Regions from separate parts of the Enterobacter sp. genome, predicted to be linked through region 1. Evidence: predicted binding sites of a transcription regulator. Region 1 holds the regulator's gene; the other holds the start of a gene.
The links. The regulator PhoB, encoded in region 1, activates phosphate uptake and scavenging genes when phosphate is short. The targets are predictions, from matches to a motif close to CTGTCATAAAACTGNCNNAT.

Region 1 (4,493 bases):
AATTTTCTCGCGCTGCTCGCGGCTGCGGCGCACCAGTAACACCTCTACCGGCAAGTCTTCGGTCAGTGCCTGGATTTTTCGCTGCATATCGTGCAGGTAGTCGTCGGTGGTGATTTCGATATCCAGCCAGACGGGGGGATCTTGCTCGACGCCGCGCCACTGCTCCAACTGGGTGGAAATGGCGTCGAGATCGCCCTTCAGCACCGCCAGCGGCTGGGTGACGGGCACCTCCAGCGTCTCGACGGCGCTGAGTTTGCCCTCGCTAAAACTCACCAGATGCACGGATTTGGCTTTGCCCGTTTCGTCGAAGCTGAGCGAAACAGGTGAGCCACAGTAGCGGATATGCTCGCAGCCGCCGATGACCTGAGCGCGGTGGATGTGGCCTAGCGCGATGTAGTCGGCTGGCGGGAAGTTTTGCGCCGGAAAGGCATCCAGCGTGCCGATATAGATGTCACGCACGGCGTCACTTTTACTGGCCCCGACCGTGGTGAGATGCCCGGTTGCAATCACCGGAATCGGCTGGTCACCCCGCAGTGCACAGGCTTCGGCGTGCTGCTGGTGGTAATAGTCGGTGATGGCCTGTAATAAATGCTGCTGCTTTTCCGCACCCGACAGCCCCGCCTGGCTTTGCACGATGTCGCGCGGACGTAAAAACGGTATCGGACACAGCACCGCCCCCGGCGACCCGTCGCGTTTTTTCAGGATCTGCGGGGCGTGCCCGGCGCTGGCGACGACGGTGGTATTGAGAAACGCCAGGATGTCGCGGGATTCATTCAGCGTTGCGACGGAATCGTGGTTGCCGGCGACAATCACCAGATGACACCCTGTTTGCTGTAAATTCACCACGAAGCGGTTGTACAGCTCGCGCGCGTAGCTCGGCGGCGAGCCGGTATCAAAAATATCTCCCGCCACGATAATCGCGTCCACCTCATGCGTCCGGGCCGTTTCCAGCAGCCAGTTCAGGAACGCTTCATGTTCAGCCGCACGGCTTTTGCTGTAAAAATTTTGACCCAGATGCCAGTCCGAGGTGTGTAGTATGCGCATAGCTGATCCGTGGCAAAAAAGAGAAAGCAGGATTATAAACGTTCAGAGAAGGGAAAATAACCGCTGTAATAAAACAACAGTTTGCCATTTATAGTGGTACTGTTTTTCATAAATCTGTCATAAATCTGACGCATAATGGCGCCGAATTACAAACTTGTAACGTAAATAAGATAAGACAGGGCAAAGTATGGCGAGACGTATTCTGGTCGTAGAAGATGAAGCTCCAATTCGTGAAATGGTGTGCTTCGTGCTCGAGCAAAACGGCTTCCAGCCGGTTGAAGCGGAAGATTATGACAGCGCAGTGAACCAGCTGAATGAACCCTGGCCCGATCTGATTCTGCTGGACTGGATGTTGCCCGGCGGCTCCGGACTGCAGTTTATCAAACACCTGAAGCGTGAAGCGCTGACCCGCGATATCCCGGTTGTGATGCTCACGGCGCGCGGAGAAGAAGAGGATCGCGTGCGCGGTCTGGAGACCGGTGCGGACGATTACATTACTAAACCGTTCTCCCCAAAAGAGCTGGTGGCTCGCATTAAAGCCGTGATGCGCCGTATTTCACCGATGGCGGTGGAAGAGGTGATCGAAATGCAGGGGCTGAGCCTTGATCCTACTTCTCACCGCGTGATGACCGGTGAGAATCCCCTCGACATGGGGCCTACCGAATTTAAACTCCTGCACTTCTTTATGACCCACCCGGAACGCGTTTACAGCCGCGAGCAGTTGCTGAATAACGTCTGGGGAACTAACGTGTATGTCGAAGACCGGACAGTTGACGTACATATCCGCCGCCTGCGAAAAGCGCTGGAACTGAGCGGCCACGATCGCATGGTGCAGACGGTCCGCGGCACGGGTTATCGTTTTTCTACCCGTTTCTGAACAATGACAGGAGTGTGACGCGTGCTGGAACGTCTGTCATGGAAAAGGCTCGTCTTTGAACTGATCTTATGCTGTATTCCGGCCTTCATTCTGGGGGCCTTTCTTGGACACCTGCCGTGGTTTCTGTTGGCGTCGGTCACCGGGCTGCTCATCTGGCATTTCTGGAACCTGCTGCGCCTCTCCTGGTGGCTGTGGGTTGACCGAAGCATGACGCCGCCGCCGGGAAGCGGCAGCTGGGAGCCGCTGCTTTACGGTCTGCATCAAATGCAGATGCGTAATAAAAAGCGTCGCCGCGAGCTGGGAAGCCTGATTAAGCGTTTTCGCAGCGGTGCAGAGTCGCTGCCGGATGCCGTGATCCTGACCACCGAAGAAGGGACGATCTTCTGGTGTAACGGCCTGGCGCAGCAGCTGCTGGGCCTGCGCTGGCCGGATGACAATGGCCAGAATATCCTCAACCTTCTGCGTTATCCCGAGTTCACGCTGTATCTGAAAAAGCGTGATTTCACCCGTCCGCACAATCTTAAGCTCAATAATGGCCGCCATCTGGAAATACGCGTGATGCCCTACAGCGATAAGCAGTGGCTGATGGTGGCGCGCGATGTTACCCAGATGCACCAGCTGGAAGGGGCGCGTCGCAACTTCTTCGCCAACGTCAGCCACGAACTGCGAACCCCGTTGACCGTGCTGCAGGGCTACCTGGAGATGATGCAGGAGCAAACGCTGGAAGGTGCGCCGCGTGAAAAAGCGCTCCACACCATGCGTGAGCAAACGCACCGGATGGAAGGGCTGGTGAAGCAGCTGCTGACGCTCTCGAAGATTGAAGCGGCGCCAACGCTCGCGCTGAATGACACCATTGATGTCCCGATGATGCTGCGGGTCGTGGAGCGTGAAGCGCAGACGTTAAGCCACAAAAAGCATCACCTGACCTTTGACGTCGACAACACGCTGAAGGTGCTGGGCAGCGAAGATGAGCTGCGCAGCGCCATTTCCAACCTGGTGTATAACGCGGTGAATCATACGCCGGAGGGGACGGATATCGTGGTGCGCTGGCACCATACCCCAACGGGGGCCGAGTTTAGCGTGGAGGACAACGGGCCGGGGATTGCGCCGGAGCATATTCCGCGTCTGACCGAGCGCTTTTACCGTGTGGATAAAGCGCGATCCCGCCAGACAGGCGGAAGCGGCCTGGGGCTGGCAATTGTGAAACACGCGGTCAATCACCATGAAAGCCGTCTCGATATTCAGAGTACCCTGGGTAAAGGAACCCGCTTCAGTTTCGTTATTCCGGAACGATTAATTGCCAAAAAGACCGCCTGACGGCGGGCGTGTCATTTTACCTTTCCACGGGTCAGCCATCGCTGGCCCGTTTGCTTTGCAGTCAAGCGAAACGCGGATGAATTTTATACGGCTGGCTGTTTTTTGTTCGCATGATTAGCCATGGGTTTTTCTTATAAACAGCGTATTATGCTGGTGCGTATTTTCATGCTGGCATATTGTTCTGGTTTTACGATCCCACCTTGCCTTTAAACGTTATAAGCGTTTAAATTGCGCCCCAGATACTGTTAGACCGACTGTATTTGCGTGGTAAATCGAAAAACTATTCTTCTCCACGCCAGGACGGGAGCATTTCCCGCTGAAATTGAGCAAATTTTCGGCTGTATCGTCCCGTGAGGGATATCGAAAATCTCAATGTTTTCAACACCACATCCACAGGCAGTAAGGTTTTATGACCCATCACTTAAAATCGCGTGACATCATCGCGCTGGGCTTTATGACATTTGCGCTGTTCGTTGGCGCAGGCAACATCATTTTCCCTCCAATGGTTGGCTTACAGGCGGGTGAACACGTCTGGACCGCCGCGTTTGGTTTCCTGATTACTGCCGTGGGTCTGCCGGTGCTGACCGTCATCGCGCTGGCGAAAGTCGGCGGCGGTGTGGATAGCCTCAGCACCCCGATTGGCAAAGTGGCGGGCGTTCTGCTGGCAACCGTCTGCTATCTCGCCGTTGGCCCGCTGTTTGCGACCCCGCGTACGGCAACCGTGTCCTTCGAAGTGGGTATTGCTCCCCTGACCGGTGACGGCGCGATGCCGCTGTTTATCTACAGCCTGATCTACTTCGCGATCGTGATTCTGGTTTCCCTCTATCCGGGCAAGCTGCTGGATACCGTGGGTAACTTCCTGGCTCCGCTGAAAATTGTGGCGCTGATTGTTCTGGCGGTAGCGGCCATCGTCTGGCCCGCCGGCCCGATTAGCGACGCGATGGACGCCTATAAAAATGCCGCGTTCTCTAACGGCTTCGTGAACGGCTACCTGACGATGGATACGCTAGGCGCGATGGTGTTTGGTATCGTTATCGTTAACGCCGCGCGTTCCCGCGGTGTGACCGAAGCGCGTCTGCTGACCCGCTACACCATCTGGGCTGGCCTGATGGCCGGTGTGGGGCTGACCCTGCTGTATCTGGCGCTGTTCCGTCTGGGTTCCGATAGCGCCATGCTGGTTGAACAGAACGCCAACGGTGCGGCTATCCTGCACGCCTACGTGCAGCACACCTTCGGCGGTGCGGGCAGTATGCTG
Region 2 (4,493 bases), on a different contig from region 1:
GAGCTTTATCGCGTGGCGCGACCGGGCGGGAAGGTGGCGTTTACCACCCTGCTGGAAAGTTCGCTGCCGGAGCTGAATCAGGCCTGGCAGGCAGTCGATGAACAGCCGCACGCTAACCGGTTTTTATCGCATGAGCAGGTGACGCAGGCGCTGGCAGGCTGGCGCGCTCGCAGCGTAGTGCAGACCATCACGCTCAATTTTAGCGATGCGTTCAGCGCCATGCGTTCGCTGAAGGGCATAGGCGCCACGCACCTGCATACCGGACGCGAGAAAAAACCGCTCACCCGCGGTCAGCTGCAGCGCCTTGAGCTGGCCTGGCCGCAGCAGCGGGATCAATTCCCGCTCTCCTATCAACTTTTTCATGGGATTATCGAACGTGACTGAACGTTATTTTGTCACCGGCACGGACACAGAAGTGGGTAAAACGGTGGCCAGCTCGGCGCTGCTGCAGGCGGCACGGCTGCTCGGGAAAAACACTGCCGGATATAAGCCAGTGGCGTCCGGCAGCGAGATGACGGCGGAAGGGTTACGCAACACCGACGCGCTGGCGCTCCAGCGTAACAGCACGCGTGAACTCGCCTATTCCGCGGTGAATCCGTACACCTTTGCCGAGCCGACCTCGCCGCACATTATCAGCGCCGATGAAGGTCGTCCGATTGATTTCGCCGTGCTGTCCGACGGATTGCGGACGCTGGAAAATCAGGCCGACTGGGTGCTGGTTGAAGGGGCTGGCGGCTGGTTTACGCCGCTTTCGGACACGCAGACGTTTGCCGACTGGGTGAAGTCCGAGCAGCTTCCGGTCATTCTGGTCGTCGGCGTCAAGCTGGGCTGCATCAATCACGCCATGTTGACCGCGCAGGCCATACAGCAGGCCGGACTGCGTCTGGCGGGCTGGATAGCCAACGACGTGGTTGCGCCGGGTAAACGCCATCAGGAGTATCTGGCGACGCTCAGGCGCGTCCTTCCCGCGCCGTGCCTCGGGGAAATCCCCTGGCTTGCTGACGGCGCGGAAAATGCCGAAACCGGGCGTTATCTCGATCTCAGCGTCTTGCTTCCCGCGACATCCAGTGAGCAATAAGCTCTTCATCCAGTTCGTTAACGTGGCCCTGCGCCACGTTACGCCCGCGATAGAGCATACAGAAACGGTCAGCCACCCGGCGGATAAACGACAGCTGCTGCTCCGCTAACAGCACCGTCATGCCTAACTCCCGGTTTAAGCGCACCAGCAGCTGTCCCAGCTTCTGGGCGAAGCTGTGCCCCGCGCCGTGCAGGGGCTCATCGAGGATCAGCAGTTGTGGACGGTTCACCAGCGCATTAGCCAGCGCCAGCTGATACTGGTCGTCCGGAGAGAGCGTGTTGGCACGGGTTTGTCGCACCCCATAGAGCGCCGGAAACAGGTCGTAAACGTCATTTTTTGCGTTCGGGTTAGGTTTCCCCGTCGCGCGCATGGCGATATGCAGGTTCTCCTCAATCGTTAGCTGGGAGAAGATCCGCCTGTCCTGCGAGACATAGCCAATCTCCGGGCCGGAACGCTGTTCTGGCGGCGGGTTTAGCAAATCACGCGGCGGCGCGCCCGCCTCATACCAGATGATGCTGCCGCTTTCGACAGGCACCTTCCCGGCGATGCAATTCATTAGGGTGGTTTTCCCCATGCCCGGCAGGCCAACGACGCCTGTACACATCCCTTGCGGAAAATCTAAATCCACATTCCATAGCGTATGTTGACTTCCGTAAAACTGATTCACAGCACGCAGACTCAACATCTTTCTCTCCTTAAAAATGTGTGTAGGTGAGGCTCGCTGTTGATTCTGCAAAACCCCTGCCATAAAGCGGAAAGTGATTAAAAAAGCGACTTTTTTAGGAATAAGTCACCGGAAAGCGGTTTATAAAAAACCGGATTGCACATTGACGGTGCCGCCGGTGATGAGTTGTGGTGCAGAACCCGAAATGATGAAAATGTGAGCAAGATCCCATCGGTTGGTTATGAATGACGCAACTGTTAATCAGCAAAAAATAGCTATAAAAATTTTTTGTCGCCGTCTCGTGGGAAAATTCGGGAATTTGCAGAGCGCCAGTCTGTATGGGCTGGAAGCAGTTATCCACTATTCCTGTGGATAACCATGTGCATTAGAGTTAGAAAACACGCGATAAGCGAGAGAAGACGCGGCTTTCGCCCAAATTGACGCGAAACGCGGCTTTAGAAAATATCGTTTATTTTTTAATTGCTTAGATAAAAGCAATTCCCGTCATGAAAGTGTCACCGGTTGCCATAAAACTATCATTACCTGGCTTGACAAATGTTAAAAAAGAAAAAGTTCTGGGGATAACCTGACCTGACTGGTGTTTTATGTTGCCACTGTCCAAATTTTGGCCGCTATCGCGCTAATCATTCAGGCGCTATGCTAAATATCCTGACATGCTACTGGTTTTTCATCCAGTGTTTTTTACTGGCATTCCTGGCAACAAGGAGTAAAATTACACACCTGCCGCTTATAACGTCATCAGGTTGTCGCCCATGAGTAAACCGTTCAAATTGAATTCTGCTTTCCGTCCATCAGGCGATCAGCCTGAGGCGATCCGTCGTCTGGAAGAGGGGCTGGAAGATGGGCTGGCGCACCAGACGCTGCTGGGGGTAACCGGCTCGGGTAAAACGTTCACCATCGCCAACGTGATTGCGGATCTCCAGCGCCCAACGATGGTGCTGGCACCCAATAAAACCCTGGCGGCGCAGCTATACGGCGAAATGAAAGAGTTCTTCCCGGAAAACGCGGTGGAGTATTTCGTCTCCTACTACGATTACTACCAGCCTGAAGCCTATGTGCCGAGCTCTGACACCTTCATCGAGAAGGATGCCTCGGTGAACGAACACATCGAGCAGATGCGACTGTCGGCCACAAAGGCGCTTCTTGAGCGTCGTGATGTGGTGGTCGTCGCCTCGGTTTCCGCGATCTACGGTCTGGGCGATCCGGATCTCTATCTCAAGATGATGCTGCACCTGACGCAGGGGATGATCATCGACCAGCGTGCGATTTTGCGTCGTCTGGCGGAGCTGCAGTACACCCGCAACGATCAGGCCTTCCAGCGCGGCACCTTCCGCGTGCGCGGCGAAGTGATCGACATCTTCCCGGCAGAATCGGACGATATGGCGCTGCGCGTCGAGCTGTTTGACGAGGAGGTCGAGCGCCTGTCGCTCTTCGACCCGCTGACCGGACACGTTGAGTCAGTGATCCAGCGCTTCACCATCTACCCGAAAACGCACTACGTGACGCCGCGCGAGCGTATCGTACAGGCGATGGAAGAGATCAAAGTGGAGCTGGCGGAACGCCGTAAGGTTCTGCTGGCGAACAATAAGCTGCTCGAAGAGCAGCGCCTGAGCCAGCGTACCCAGTTTGACCTTGAGATGATGAACGAGCTGGGCTACTGCTCCGGCATCGAAAACTACTCGCGCTTCCTCTCCGGACGCGGGCCCGGCGAGCCGCCGCCGACGCTGTTTGATTACCTTCCGGCCGACGGTCTGCTGGTGATCGACGAATCCCACGTCACGATCCCGCAGATCGGCGGGATGTACCGCGGCGACCGGGCGCGCAAAGAGACGCTGGTGGAGTACGGCTTCCGCCTGCCGTCAGCGCTGGATAACCGTCCGATGAAGTTTGAAGAATTTGAGGCTCTGGCGCCGCAAACCATCTACGTCTCGGCCACGCCGGGCAACTACGAGCTGGAAAAATCCGGCGATGAGGTGGTGGACCAGGTTGTGCGTCCGACTGGATTGCTGGACCCGATTATCGAGGTGCGTCCGGTGGCGACGCAGGTGGACGACCTGCTCTCTGAGATCCGCGCCCGTTCCGCCATTAACGAGCGCGTGCTGGTGACCACGCTCACCAAGCGTATGGCGGAAGACCTCACCGAGTATCTCGAAGAGCACGGCGAGAAGGTGCGTTATCTGCATTCGGATATCGACACCGTGGAGCGCATGGAGATTATCCGCGATCTGCGTCTGGGCGAGTTTGACGTGCTGGTGGGGATCAACCTGCTGCGAGAAGGTCTGGACATGCCGGAAGTCTCGCTGGTGGCGATTCTGGATGCGGACAAAGAGGGTTTCCTGCGTTCCGAGCGTTCGCTGATCCAGACTATTGGCCGCGCCGCGCGTAACGTCAACGGTAAAGCGATTCTGTACGGTGACAAAATTACCCCGTCGATGGCGAAAGCGATTGGCGAGACGGAACGACGCCGCGAGAAACAGCAGCGCTACAACGAAGAACACGGCATTACGCCGCAGGGGCTGAACAAGAAGGTGGTGGATATTCTGGCGCTGGGTCAGAACATTGCCAAAACCAAAGCGAAAGGCCGCGGCAAGGCGCGTTCAGTGGTGGAAGAAGATACCGTCGTGCTGACGCCGAAAGCGCTGCAGCAGAAAATCCACGAGCTGGAAGGGCAGATGATGCAGCACGCGCAGAACCTGGAGTTCGAAGAGGCGGCGCAGATCCGCGACCAGC

Region 2: the regulator PhoB is predicted to act here: its motif matches at 2,265-2,284, upstream of uvrB (excinuclease ABC subunit UvrB).

Annotation. Positions count from the first base shown of each region.
Region 1 is NZ_CDRQYH010000025.1:30,979-35,471, forward strand. It holds gene sbcD (exonuclease subunit SbcD) at 1-1,044, opposite strand, end outside; gene phoB (phosphate response regulator transcription factor PhoB) at 1,232-1,921, shown strand; gene phoR (phosphate regulon sensor histidine kinase PhoR) at 1,943-3,238, shown strand; gene brnQ (branched-chain amino acid transporter carrier protein BrnQ) at 3,648-4,493, shown strand, end outside.
Region 2 is NZ_CDRQYH010000004.1:14,887-19,379, forward strand. It holds gene bioC (malonyl-ACP O-methyltransferase BioC) at 1-384, shown strand, start outside; gene bioD (dethiobiotin synthase) at 377-1,078, shown strand; gene ACWYRJ_RS02275 (ABC transporter ATP-binding protein) at 1,041-1,763, opposite strand; gene uvrB (excinuclease ABC subunit UvrB) at 2,516-4,493, shown strand, end outside.